4 regions of the Ornithinibacillus xuwenensis genome follow, and region 2 is predicted to be linked to each of the others. Evidence: riboswitches for the same ligand, from Rfam matches in the RefSeq annotation. Region 2 holds a riboswitch; each other region holds the start of a gene.
What was found. Region 2 has a riboswitch for cyclic di-GMP ahead of ABC228_RS00050 (competence type IV pilus major pilin ComGC). Riboswitches for the same ligand answer to the same signal wherever they lie in the genome.

Region 1 (3,636 bases), on a different contig from region 2:
GCAGATCGTACACAATTGATGAACCGCTTATTCCAGGAATCAAAGGTTGAGTAACATAGAATTGTATAAAGGAGACAATCATTTGAATGTCTCCTTTAATGATGTTTTCTAGTATAAACGGGAAAGTAGGTGGAAAGTTTGAGAGATAGAACGAAGAAGATTTTGTTTTCTTTTTCCCTACTCGTCTTTTTATTTTTTTATATCCCGATATTATTCGTGATTATTTTTTCCTTTAACGATTCAAAGTTGGGTACCGTTTGGACTGGGTTTACGCTGGAATGGTACACCTCAATATTTGAAAATAGTCAGCTGATTGGGGCTACCATAAATAGCCTGTACATCGCAATTATTGCAACGCTTATCTCTACAGTTCTAGGGACATTAGCAGCTTTAGCCTTACATCGATACACTTTTATTGGAAAGAAAGCTGTAGAATTTCTCTTTTATATCCCGGTCGTTATTCCTGATATCGTTGTAGCGGTAGCGCTTCTTGCGATATATGGAATATTAAACATGTCTCTAGGTCTAAATACAGCCATCCCTGGACATGTGGCCATCACTATTTCTTATGTCATGCTAGTTGTATTAGCTAGATTATCATCATTTGACAATGCACTTGAAGAAGCGGCTAGCGATTTGGGAGCAAATGGATGGCAAACCTTCTGGAAGGTTACCTTTCCATTAATTTTTCCAGGTGTTCTAGCAGGAGGATTATTAGCATTTACGATTTCACTTGATGAATTTGTAATTTCATTCTTTACATTAGGACCAGGAGATAATACATTACCTGTCCTTGTGTATTCGATGGTTCGATTGGGTGTATCTCCTGAGGTAAATGTCCTGTCTACCTTTATCATTGTGATTATGGTAATTGCCGTATTGATTATTGGCTTGAGAATGCGTAAGGGAGGAGAAGCTAAATGAGAAGAAGTCTGAAGCAAGCCTATTTACTTTTATCTCCCAGTCTCCTTTGGTTAACGCTATTTTTAGTTGTACCAGTTATCTTTATCGCAGTCATTAGCTTCACCACGAATGGCGATTTTGGTGCCATTATTTATGAGTTTAGTACAGAGGCCTATCAAGCAGCATTTAGTTCCTTGTATGCAAAGGTAATATGGCAGTCCCTGTGGTGGTCATTTATTGCAACAGTTATTTGCTTGTTTATTGCATACCCGTTTGCATACTTTATTGCGAATGCTGGAAAATGGAAGAATTTATTGCTGTTATTGGTAATGGTGCCGTTTTGGACGAACTTATTAGTTCGTCTGTATGCTTGGATTATCCTCATGAATAATAATGGTGTGATTAATAATTTTCTAATGAAAATCGGTTTTATTGACGAGCCACTAGCCTTGATGTATTCTCCAGGTGGCGTCATTATTGGGTTGGTATACGGATTCTTACCATTTATGATTTTACCGATTTATTCATCCATTGAGCAACTCGATAAAACATACCTAGAAGCATCAGAAGACCTTGGAGCGGGACCAATTAAGACATTTTTACATGTAACCTTGCCGTTAACTTTTCCAGGGATTTTGGCAGGATTCATTATCACGTTTGTTCCATCCATTAGCGTATTTGTTGTGACAGACTTGTTTACAGGTGGAAAATTATTGATGGTAGGAAATGTAATTCGGGATGCTTTCTTAGTGGAAATGAACTGGCAGCTCGGTGCAGCACTCTCCTTGCTATTAATGATATTGGTATTACTATCTTTATTAATATTTATGCGTTTTACCAATCGGAAAGATCGTAAGCTATTGGTTTAGCATTAAAAAGTATACAATGACTTACCCTTGAAAAGCATGCTTAGGCATGCTTTTTTTTATGGTTTAATAGGTCAAGGGTAATAGGTCTAAGCATACATAAAGTTAATAATATAATACTTTTTTAGGATAAATGGTGAAAATATGTCGAATTATGGAAATCTTTCTAGTATAATGGCACTAGAACATTCAGGCTTTTCGAAAAAGGCAAACTTATTGAAAGATAAGGACGCAAAGCACAGGGCCTAAAGCAGTAGTGCAATGGCAGCCTAGCTACCGAAGAAAACTGGGACTTTAATGGGGAACCGGTATCTTAGGTTCTCCTCTTTCTTGTATGTTAAAGGGTAATCTACCTCCGCTGTTTGGAGGTATACCAGAATGTATAGTTCCTTTAGGGTGAAATTTCGAAAAACCAATCAGGAAAGGAAGTGGAGTGATTTAGATGGAATATGCGGAATACATTCTTATTGCAGTTGCCTTTATTTTAGTACTCATTTTGGTTACATATTTAATTTATTCTTATAAAAAAGAAGCAGCTGAAGTAAATAAGGAGACCGAAATTCCTAAAACAACTAAAGAAAATCATCATGAAATAGGCTTTCAAGGTCGAAATCTACGTAAAAACTTTAGGGTTCCATTGGACCATGTATCTTGTTTTGTTGAATTTATGGATGTCGATAATGAAGACTTAAATCCAAAGCATTTCAACGCTATATTAAGAAATATTAGTATTGGCGGCGCGAAATTTGTTTGTGAGTATGAATTTCCAATATTGGACGAGCTAAACATTAAATTACGCTTTAGCCTCCGAGAAAGTATCTTCATGGTAAAAGGAAGAATCGTGAGAAAAGAATTATATCCGGAAAGAGATATATTCGGTTATGGGGTACAGTTTACAAACTTGTTTGATGAGGATCGCGAGTTATTGTATCAAATCTTAAATCGTGTTGTGATCGAAAGACGGCGAAACCGGGTTGTAGGAGAGTGATTACGACTAATAGTCTGTGATGTTATAACATAGACTCTATTATTTTTTTGTTGAGAAAAGCCTGATGTTTCAAGGCTTCTACAATTTTCTTCAAATATATTTAAATTTTTTTCTAAAAAAGATTAAACATCTGATAAGTATGCCGATATAAATAGTACATCATCATGATGAATGAAATGTTATGGCCAAACATTTAAAAACTGGAGGTAACACTCCAAGCATTTAGTAGTTTCGATTAGAGACTACATTCAACCTAGATAATAACTCATAGAGTTGTTATAAATGCGAGGCATAAGGATGTGACTCGCAAAATAAAAAAACTACTTACATGGAGGTAAGGAAAACATGATTATCAATCACAATATTTCTGCATTAAACGCACACCGTCAATTAGGTGCTAACACTGGTGCAACTCAAAACTCTTTAGAAAAACTATCTTCTGGTCTTCGTATCAACAAAGCTGGAGATGACGCTGCAGGTCTAGCAATCTCTGAAAAAATGCGTGGACAAATCCGCGGTTTAGAAATGGCTTCTAAAAACGCTCAAGATGGTATTTCTTTAATCCAAACTGCTGAAGGTGCTTTGAATGAAACTCATTCAATCCTTCAACGTATGCGTGAACTTACTGTTCAAGCTGGTAACACTGGTACTCAAGAAACTGAAGATCTTCAAGCTATCCAAAGTGAAATCGATGCTCTAATCGAAGAACTTGGTGGAGAATCAGGATCTAAAGGTATTTCTGACCGTACACAATTCAACGGAAAGACTCTATTAGATGGTTCTTTCGCTTCTGGTAGCGGAAGTCTTACTTTCCAAATTGGTGCTAATACTACTCAACAATTAAGTGTAAACATTGAAAGTATGGCAGCAAAAGATTTA
Region 2 (3,636 bases):
GTAAACATGATTCATGCAGGGGAAGCAAGTGGGAAGCTTGATGAAATACTAAATGATATGGCGGATTATTATGAGAAAGATTACCGAAATAAGCAACGAATTGTTTCGGCACTCCTCTATCCGGGTATAGTGGGAATAATTACCGTGTTCCTTAGTATTTTCTTACTAGTATTTGTTGTTCCTCAGTTTGTTTCCATGTTTGATTCCTTTGGAGAAGAAATTCCCCCATTTACACAAGCTATACTAGCTATTAGTGAGTGGCTAGGAACTTATTGGTGGGTTCTGTTTCTTATGGTTATCGGCATCATTTTGTTATATCAATACCTTTTGAAGAACGAGTCTTTTGCTTACAGGGTGGATGCTGTTAAAATGAAAATACCAGTTTTAGGTCTACTTGTTCATAAGGGTACACTCGTGCGACTGACTTCCACATTAAGTACATTAGTAAATAGTGCTGTTCCTATCTTACAATCGGTTGAAATTACAGAAAATGTTGTAGATAACCGAGTGATGAAAGGTGTTATGAAAGAAGCGAGAAAATCATTGGAACAAGGAGAATCGATTACAGTTCCTTTAAAAGAACATTGGGCATTTCCTCCACTCATCATTCAAATGATGCAAATTGGAGAAAAAACAGGTACATTAGATCAAATGTTATTAAAAGCTGCTGAGTTCTATGAAGAGGAAGTAGAGCAATTATCTAATCGGATTAAAGTATTAATAGAACCACTGATGATAATTATTTTAACATTTATAGTAGGAAGTATTATTGCAGCAGTTGTGATTCCAATGTTTTCATTATTTGAAAATATTCAATAAAAAGGTAGATAATGGTCGAAGTTTGAATTATACTAATATTAGGACTTAAGTAGGATACGAAGATGAATTATCTGTATATGGGCACTTGGATAGTTCGGAGTAAGTAGTGCAACCGACCAACTATGTTTATACAGCATAAATAATAGTAAAAGGTGGGAAATTACATGTTTAAGCGAATCTTTAAAAATGAAAAAGGGTTTACACTAATTGAATTACTTGCCGTCATTGTAATTTTGGGTATTATATTAGCAATCGCGGTTCCTGCTATTGGAAACATTATCAATAACTCAGAAGAGGATGCTCACGAAGCGAATGTTGAGCTAATTGAAAATGCAGCAAGATTAGCTTTTGTATCAGGACTTGATCTAGGCGAAGATGGAACGTATACCATAAATGAACTAGTTACGGAAGGGTTCTTAACAGAAATTCCTGATCCGGCTGGAGATCATACTTATGATGGAGCAGATACCGTAAGTGTAGATGCAAATGGTCTTGCAGAATATGAATAATTAAATAAAAAGCCTTGCACATCCAATGCAAGGCTTTTTTCATAAAGATTATTTCAGGAGAATTGTGTATGAATACAGTATATTTTATCCTATTTTTTGGATTAGGCCTTCTTTTTGGCTCTTTCTTTAACGTTGTAGGGCTACGGCTCCCACAGCAAAAATCATTTACCAATGATCGCTCTATCTGCCCGAATTGCAGCCATATATTAAATTGGTATGAACTCATTCCTATATTTTCATACATATTTCAACGTGGAAGATGTCGCCATTGCAAAGCAAAAATCTCTTTTATTTATCCCGTAATGGAATTAGTGACAGGGTTTTTATTTGCGCATAGCTATGCACAATTAGGGCTTAGTGTGGAACTAATACTCGCATTATTCCTCATGTCGATGCTTGTGATAGTATTTGTATCTGATATGAAGTACATGCTTATTCCTAATAAGGTTCTGCTATTTTTCTTGCCGATATTTATTGTGCTTAGAGTTTTAGAACCACTTGAGCCATGGTGGTCTTCTATTATAGGTGCTACTTTAGGGTTTGCCATTATTGCGGTTATTATTATTGTGAGTAACGGTGGCATGGGTGCAGGAGATATGAAACTATTTGGTGTGCTTGGCATCGTTCTAGGGATTAAAAAAGTGCTACTTACCTTTTTCCTGTCATGTGTAATTGGTGCTGTTATTGGGTTGTTAATGCTATGGATTAATCGAATTCATCGGAAGCAACCAATACCATTTGGCCCCTATATCGTTGTGGCGGCAATCGTTACCTATTTTTATGGTGATATACTTATAAATTGGTATGTATCAACTATTATTTAAGAAGGTGATAGCATGGGAGTAATGAATAAGGACAGAGTAAATATTGTTATCACAAATCATGTTTTGCGTTACTCTTATCATAAAAATGCATCTCTTGATCGTGTGATTGACCAAGGTGAAATACCGCTTCCCCATGAAACAATCAAAGATGGGAACATTGTAGATAAGACGACATTACGAAATATTCTTATAGATTTTGTGCAACAGAAGAAATGGAAGCGTAAAAATATTTGTTTTTGTTTACCAGATGATTCTGTTGTGATTCGACAGTTGCAAATACCTGCAGGGCTTACAAAATCAGAGGCTTTAGGTTATGTACAGACACAGCTCGGGCATAGCTTCTATTTGCCATTTGCCAACCCTGCCCTTGAAATTGAGTTCCTGGACATAAATAATCATGAAAGAAGTATTCTGCTCTATGCCTACCCAAAAGATAAAATTGATGCTTTTGCGGGCTTATTCCGAGAATCTGGCTTGAGGCCGATTGTGGCTGACCTAACATCACTCTCTGTTTATCGCTATTTTTATAAACAGAGTGAGCTAAATAAAGACCACATATTACATGTGCATTGGAATTGGGATGCTCTTGTATTAACAGCATTTCATCATCATAAAGCCGTGTTTACCCGTTACATTAAAGTGGAGATGATGGAACATCGTAATGATCTAAGTGAAGAAACTATTGAACAAACGATAAATGAGTACAGTGTAGAAATAAACCGTATTATTGATTTTTATAAATATTCCATATCGAAGGGGCAAGCTGATATCAATTTAATATTATTGACAGGTGATTTTCCATACCTTCAACAAGTGAAAAACACCTTAAGGCAATCACTTTCAACCGAAATCCATCCATTTACAGATGAAGTGGACGATTTAAAATATATTGATGTACTAGGGCTAGCTTTAAAAGAAGGAATTTGAAGAGAGGGAGCAATGGATGAACGTAGAGATTAATTTTCTAGAAAAAAAAGAAAAGAAAAATATTGCTCCTTACTTATTAGGCTTCATGGCATTACTTCTAATTATTTCTGTAATAAGTGCTATCTTATGGCAAAGTATTCAGTTAAAGCAGTCCATCTCAAGTAAAACAGATTATGCTGAACAATTAGAGGACCACATCTCTTCGAATCAAGATGGTATGAATGGATCAAAGAATCTCATGCAGCTTCAAGAAACGATGGATACTTTAAAAATGGAGTCTTTACCGACTGTTGCAATTTATGAGGATACGCTAAGATTGTTGATTGACCCAAATCACCTTGTTAGTTATCAGAATGTACAGGTAGATCAATTTGTATTGGAAGCACGCTTTTCTGATTTAACAGCTGTAGCAAATTTTGTAGCCCTTATACTAAATCGATCTTATGTTCAAGATGTTCAACTGACTAGTGTAAGTAGTGCAGCAACTGGATATGAAGCAACCATAACCGTTTATTATAGTGAGGATGCTGTCAAAAAGGAGCTTGGCGAAGATGAGT
Region 3 (3,636 bases), on a different contig from region 2:
GATCCTTTAACTCATCTACTTTTGAAAGAATAGTATTGATATAGGAGACTAATTCCTCTCTTTGTAGCGCATTACCATCTACGCTTGGAAACAATTGTTGAATATCCTTCATCGTTGTCATTTCTTTAACCTCCATGCTTCACTATATAAGCTTAACTAAATAATTTTCCAATCCATTTAAATAGTCCTAGAACATCTAAAAACACAACAATAATTGCAATTGGTGTTACATATTTTAAGAGAAAATACCATATCGAAAAGAAGGACTGGCTAATACGTGATCCTTGCCTTAACTCTTCATATAGCACATCCTTTGATACCTTTCGCGAGACAAAAATAGCGATTAATAAAGCACCTAATGGCATGAGAACATTACTTACTGCAAAATCTACAAGGTCAAAGAATGTTTTATCAAACAGCTTCACATCCGCTAAAACCCCATAGGATAAACATGATGGAATTCCAACGACAAAGATTAAAATTCCAACTATCCACGTTGTTTTCTTACGCTTTTCTTGTTTGTTTTTTGTAACTGCTGCGACAATTATCTCTACCATCGAGAATGCTGAAGTTAACGCAGCAAATAAGAATAAGATTAAAAATGCTAAAAAGAAATACATGCCAAACGGCATCTGATTAAATACGGCCGGCAATACAGAGAAGATTAATACCGGTCCAGCATTCGGTTCGAGATCGAATGAGAAAACACCTGGGAATATTGCTAATCCAGCTAATAATGCAATTACGATGTTTAATGCAATAATGGAAATCGCAGATTGTGGTAAATTTTGTTTCTTCGGTAAATAAGAAGCATACGTAACCATAACCGAAACCCCTAAAGATAATGTAAAGAATGATTGCCCTAGTGCAAATAAGATACTCTCTGAGGTTAACTTAGAAAAGTCAGGGACTAATAAAAACTCAACTCCATCCATTGCGCCTTCCAGGCTTAAAGAACGGATTACCAACCCGATAAATAGAATTAGTAATGCAGGCATCATTACCTTACTCGCTACCTCAATTCCCTTCTGAACTCCTTTGGCAACGACAAGAATGGTAATGAATAAAAAGACAAGTTGCGCTGTTAACGTCGTTAGAGGATTCGCAATAATTTCACCAAATAAGGCTCCATATTGATCCTGCGTTAGCCCATTAAATGCTCCCGTAAAGATTTTTAAGATATATAAAATAATCCATCCACCTACGACACTGTAGAAGGACAACAGCATAAAGCATGTAAAGACACCTAATTTTCCTATTAAACTCCATTTTGGATTATCTGTAAGCTTGCGATATGTATTAACCGGATCGCTTTGGCCCCTTCTCCCAATAATAAATTCACCTAGTAGGAGTGGCATTCCTAGTACAAATGTAAATACTAAGAATAATAGAAAGAAGGCTCCTCCACCACCCGTTCCGGCAACATAAGGAAATTTCCAAATAGCTCCTAACCCAATTGCTGAACCTGCAGCCGCTAAAATAAATCCTAATTTTGATTTCCACTGCTCTTGTTGTGACATCGTAATTCCTTTCCTTTTTTATTATTCCTTCAAAAGCGAGACAATTTAAAACAAAAAAGCCCACCTCAACTGCTGGTGGACATAAGAAGCTATTGATCACTTCGTTAAGTATTATCTCCAACCTTTTTGGCAACCCGGCGACCATCGAAACATTTCCATTAGGCCCGTGGCTTTGCGTCCCCATTTTTCAATAGGTTTGCTATTATCAAAGGAATGATTAAAAAATGTTAACTATTTTTTTTCCTTGCAATAACAATTAGATAGGCATTTAGAACTATATGTAATACTAACCCACTCTAACTACCAGTACAATTTTACTACAAGTCTTCATTAATTTAAACCCTAATATTTTCTATTCAACTGTAAAAAATTTATTGTTAACGTACTCATAGATGGTATTCGTTAACATTTGCATTCGTTATGTAAAAACTTCCATTATTATAACACTCCCATATTGTTGTTTCTAATATAAATTTAATATCTCAATTAACCGTTCAATAAGAATTAAAAATACTATCATGCAAAAACTAATTGAATCAAATGGATATAGTTAGTTTTTTCCCCTCCATAAACCGAATACAATACTTACGTCAAATCAATATTCCGGAGGTATTATGTTACAAGCATTTATAAAGTTAATAAATAACCCAAGATTTTTTCGATACAGCTTTTATATATTATTTTTAATAACGATTACGTTAAACGGTATTGTTTTCCATAATGAAAGTAATTTTTATATTTTATATATTTTTTGTACCATATTTTTGGGTATTGGTTTCTATGAGAGGCATAGTTGGATATTATTCCTCATGACAACTATAGTAGTTGCTTTTAGATTTTTTCTAATAGCTGAAGAAACGAAAACCCTCTGGACATTCCTAACATACTTATTTACCTATCTGTTGATCATGTTTATTTCTTTAGGGTTAATGAAGAATATGCAACGTGTTATTGAGGATAATTTAGAATTAACAATAGCACTTTCTAATGCTTTAGATTCTAGGGATCCATATACACGGAATCATTCAGAAAACGTCGCAAAATATTCGGTCATGATTGCAGAAAGGATGAAGTTATCCGAAGATGCTTGCAAATCAATTCGCATCGGAGCTTTATTACATGATATTGGTAAAATCGGTATACCTGAAAGAATTTTGAATAAACCTAGTAAATTAAGTAAGGAAGAGTTTAACATTGTTAAGACTCATCCTACTATTGGATATAACATGATAAAGCATGTCATGAATTATCGCTATAATGGTGTCTTAGATATTGTTTTATACCATCACGAACGATATGATGGCACAGGATACCCAGAAGGACTAAGCGGTGATGAAATACCATTACTAGCTAGAATTGTAGCAGTAGCCGATAGCTTTGATGCAATGTCCTCTAAACGTATTTACCGGGATCCGCTTGATACGGAATACATACTAAATGAAATTAAAAATAAAAAAGATACCCAATTCGACCCTCAAATTGTTGATATTTTTCTTAATATATGGCGTAATAACAACATAGAGTAAAAGATTATTTCACAACTTGATGTAATAAGAGGGATTTAAATGGGATATAAAACTACCAAAGATTTACTTGAGCTAGTCAATACCGTAATAGAAGGAAAGCTGTTATTTGTCGGGAAAATCCAAGCGGATACCTTCACTGTTATGGAAACGCTAGATAATAATACTGGAATTAACCTTCCAGAAAAATCAACATTTGATTTGAAAGAGTCTTATTGTCAGCAAATATACTTCGGAAATCGTGAACCAATGATTATTAATGATTCCTTTAACCACGCTTTTACAAGTAATTTAAACGTAACAAGGGATTTGAATATTCATTCTTATATTGGCGTCCCCATTTTCTATAATAATGGTGAAATGTATGGAACACTATGTGCAGTGGACTCGAAAACTGCTCATTATACGGAAAAGGATATTGATATACTAGTTAAATTTTCAAATCTTTTCTCATATGTTATTGAATTAGAGAAGCAAATGACATTGGACACACTTACCGGGCTATTAAATCGGAACTATTTATTTAATCATTTTGATTATATGAGTAACCAAGGATCTATTTTACTTCTTGACCTAGATGGGTTTAAGCAAGT
Region 4 (3,636 bases), on a different contig from region 2:
TGGTACAGCAAATGTTTCATGTTGAACCTTCACTAGTAATGTAGAAAGGATAGAAAGCGTCAATGGTAATTGAATAGAGAATTTACTTCCATTACCAGGATTAGAGGTTACAATAATAGAACCACCTAATGACTCAATTTTGTTTTTAACAACATCCAACCCAACACCACGGCCAGAAATATCCGAAATTTGATCAGCTGTACTGAAACCAGATGCAAATATTAAATGATATACTTCTTCATCTGTTAACTGTTTGGAATGATCCTCGCTAATCAATCCGTTTTCAATGGCTTTCTTCTCAACCTTTTCACGGTTAATTCCTGCGCCATCATCCTCAATGTCAATATAAACATTATTTCCACTATGATAGGCTTGAAGTACGATTTTTCCTTCTTCTTCTTTTCCTGCTTGAATCCGTTTCTCAGGGGACTCAATCCCATGGTCCAGAGAGTTACGAATTAAATGAACAAGAGGATCACCAATTTCATCGATAACTGTCCGGTCAAGCTCTGTTTCACTTCCTATAATTTCCAGGGAAATCTTCTTATGTAAATCCTTTGATAAGTCCCTGACCATACGTGGAAAACGATTAAATACCTGCTCAATTGGAACCATTCGCATCGCTAACATTAAGCCCTGCATATCTTCGGTTACACGAGTTAAGTTTTCGACTGTTTCGGTTAATTCCTGGTCCTTGTATTTAAGCGATAAGTCCTCTAATCTACTACGATCAATGATAACCTCTTCAAAAAGATTCATTAAACTATCAATTCGCTCAATGTTCACACGAATCGTCTTAGATTGTTTCGGTTTTTCTTGTGTAGTAGCTTTTGTTTCTTTTGCAGATTCTGTTGTATTTGCTGGTTTTTCCGGTGCTTTTTTCTCAAAAGAGAAATCAGAAACTACAACATTTTGAATCTCAGATACTTTTTTAATGGTCTCTTTAATAGAATCCTTTGATTCTTGTGTTAAAAATAGAATAGAAAAGGATTGGTCAAAGCTGCCTTCTTCAATATCTTCAACTTCTGGAACAGTTTTAATAACTTCTCCTTCACTTTCCAATTTATCAAATACCATATAAGCTCTTGGACCTTTAAGGACACAGTCTTCCGTTAATTCAACCTTAATTTGATAAGCATGGAACCCATTGCCCTTAGCTTGGTTGATAACAGTTGCTTGATATTCATCTAGGTCTAGAGATTCTACAGGTGCATTTATGGTTGGACTGACTTCTTCAGAGCCTTGTTCCACATAGGTTCCTGCTTCAACTTGCTTTAATTGCGACACAAGTGATGTAACATCCTTTTTCCCATCATTTCCCTCACTAATGGCACTTACCATTTCTTCTAGTGCTTCAACTGCTGAAAATGTAATGTCAATAACTGCTGTCGATACAGCCAGCTCATTATGGCGTATCTTATCCAATACGTTTTCCATTTGGTGTGTTAAGGAAGCAATATCCTCAAACCCCATCGTTGCGGACATGCCTTTCAGTGTATGGGCTGAGCGGAATATATCCTGAACGATATCAATTTCCGTTGGCTGTTTCTCCAGTTTAAGAAGATTATCATTAATTGCTTGAAGATGCTCTCGACTTTCATCGAGGAATACTTCAATATATTGATCAGTGTTCATGTTGCACGTCCTCCTAGGATTTAATCTACTAATAGATATAGGTTTAGCTCGCCGATTGCGTTAAAATTAACAGTTAATCGAATCGCTTTTTCATACCCTAATAATGTAGTACTTCCTTCTACAATAGTTGGAGCAGTAATATCTGTTGTAATGCCACTTTCAACAATGTTTGTGGAAAGACCACCAGCAATCATATTACCTAGCTCTCCACTAAATGAAACAAGCATTTCGTCTTGTAATGGCATTCCAAACATCGCTTCACCGATAGCACCAAATACGGATGAATCTCCTGATAGCACTAAATTCCCTTTGATATCTCCAGTAATACCGATTAGCACACCAAACTGAATCTTTAATGATTCTCCTGAAAGCTGCGGTTTACTCATTTCATACTGAATTGGTATGACATTCTTGATGGAAGCCATCGTTCCATTTAATAAAATTGTTATTGCTTTACTCTTTTCTTGCTTTTTTCCCTCCAACTATGTTGACCCCTTTATCATGTAGTTTTAAAAAAAGCTATTCCAAACAAAGAAATAGCCAAGAAATAAAATATAAATCTACTTGGTAACCAGGCGATCCTAGTCAAAAGACCTTAGACCCTAGGTTTTGCGTCCTATTCTTTCAAATAGTTTGCCTTTTAGGTAGTAAAATATTCTTATTTGAATAGTACAAATTGACTATTAAATCATAGTACAGTAAACGCTAAAAATCAATAAAATTTTCAAAAAAGTATTATGGAATTTAAAGGTACAAATGACCATGACTTCAGTCTTCGGTATGATGAATTTTGAAACTCAAACGAAAGATAAAATTATTGAAGTTGTCATAATTCACAACGAAACTGTAGGCATTTTACTATTTCTTGCTAGAATTCTTGCTCCCTTGTCATTTGATACAAAAATAACAGGGACATTTTTCTCTAACAGCTTTAAACAAGATGCGATTATCTTCTCGTCTGGTCCCCCATTGAGATGATGTCTGTTTAAATATTCTTTGGATGGAACCTCTAAAAATTCACATCGGCCTGCTTCTTGATAGAGCTCTAATACATCAAAACCAATTTGTGCAGACTTTCTAGTACCTGGATCATCATTGCTTTTTAGCCCATCTAGCTCTCGCATAACTTGCTTACTAATGTATAGCTTCATATTACTATCACGATAGGCTGCGATAAGCATCAGCTGTTCGTGCATCAAAATATTCGTGTCAGGTGCGATTGCGATTCCTTTTTGGATTGCTTCCTCTAAACGTCGGTACTTCATAACCGCTAGCTTTTGAAGTGATTGCTTCGCAAGAACATCCTCCATCTTACCAGCTGTTCTATTAGCATGAATAGCAGCTAATATTGTAAGTCCAATCCAAGCGATTAACATCGTTTCATTATCAAACCCGATTGAAATGAAATATAGTATAAATTGTAAAAGAATAATGACAAAACCTAATACGACCTTACGAGCGTAAATATGTCCTAGTCCAGGAACAAGAACAGACAAGAATCCTGCCTTTCCCTGTTCAATTGAGGAAGATTGTTTTACTCGATAAAAATTTGCAAATAAGATAACGCTAAGGATATAGATAATAATTTGATAGATATCCTGAATATCTAACCACTTGGTTATCATTCCAACCACAATTGCAAGTAGCATTCTAGCTTCTCTCCTTTATGTTAAAAATGATTCTGGTCTCCTGTATCATGATGATGGTCGTTTACAATCCCTAATCCTCTATCCATTCCGAAGTGTGTTTCATCAACAAAAGCATCCATGCCTGGATTTTTATAAGGATCGTTTCGATCAGAATCATAGCCTGAATCATAACTGGAGTAGCTAGAAATATGGGTAGGACGCCTAGACATAATCATTGCGTCTAAAGTCTTATTTGTCCACTCATCCTTCGTTGTAGGGAATATGGACTTATACTCAATTTGTTTACCAGAGCTCTTTCCTCTTAGCTCAATTAAAAAAGTACCGAGGATTCCCCCTACTAATGACCCAATGA

Region 1: another riboswitch for cyclic di-GMP. It lies ahead of ABC228_RS15955 (PilZ domain-containing protein); the one in region 2 lies ahead of ABC228_RS00050 (competence type IV pilus major pilin ComGC).
Region 3: another riboswitch for cyclic di-GMP. It lies ahead of ABC228_RS12960 (sodium-dependent transporter); the one in region 2 lies ahead of ABC228_RS00050 (competence type IV pilus major pilin ComGC).
Region 4: another riboswitch for cyclic di-GMP. It lies ahead of ABC228_RS17855 (chemotaxis protein CheX); the one in region 2 lies ahead of ABC228_RS00050 (competence type IV pilus major pilin ComGC).

The regions. Positions count from the first base shown of each region.
Region 1 covers NZ_JBDIML010000006.1:155,247-158,882, forward strand. Annotated here, with positions in the region: gene ABC228_RS15940 (ABC transporter substrate-binding protein) at 1-54, shown strand, start outside; gene ABC228_RS15945 (ABC transporter permease) at 130-924, shown strand; gene ABC228_RS15950 (ABC transporter permease) at 921-1,772, shown strand; cyclic di-GMP riboswitch class I at 1,966-2,050, shown strand; gene ABC228_RS15955 (PilZ domain-containing protein) at 2,212-2,757, shown strand; gene hag (flagellin Hag) at 3,103-3,636, shown strand, end outside.
Region 2 covers NZ_JBDIML010000001.1:8,375-12,010, forward strand. Annotated here, with positions in the region: gene ABC228_RS00045 (type II secretion system F family protein) at 1-819, shown strand, start outside; cyclic di-GMP riboswitch class II at 863-946, shown strand; gene ABC228_RS00050 (competence type IV pilus major pilin ComGC) at 984-1,328, shown strand; gene ABC228_RS00055 (prepilin peptidase) at 1,397-2,152, shown strand; gene pilM (type IV pilus biogenesis protein PilM) at 2,165-3,079, shown strand; gene ABC228_RS00065 (hypothetical protein) at 3,096-3,636, shown strand, end outside; gene ABC228_RS00070 (hypothetical protein) at 3,631-3,636, shown strand, end outside.
Region 3 covers NZ_JBDIML010000004.1:35,262-38,897, reverse strand. Annotated here, with positions in the region: gene ABC228_RS12965 (pyridoxal phosphate-dependent decarboxylase family protein) at 1-112, opposite strand, end outside; gene ABC228_RS12960 (sodium-dependent transporter) at 153-1,520, opposite strand; cyclic di-GMP riboswitch class I at 1,646-1,731, opposite strand; gene ABC228_RS12955 (HD-GYP domain-containing protein) at 2,330-3,046, shown strand; gene ABC228_RS12950 (sensor domain-containing diguanylate cyclase) at 3,086-3,636, shown strand, end outside.
Region 4 covers NZ_JBDIML010000009.1:76,742-80,377, forward strand. Annotated here, with positions in the region: gene ABC228_RS17850 (chemotaxis protein CheW) at 1-1,635, opposite strand, end outside; gene ABC228_RS17855 (chemotaxis protein CheX) at 1,656-2,117, opposite strand; cyclic di-GMP riboswitch class I at 2,199-2,283, opposite strand; gene ABC228_RS17860 (PIN domain-containing protein) at 2,469-3,284, opposite strand; gene ABC228_RS17865 (hypothetical protein) at 3,305-3,636, opposite strand, start outside.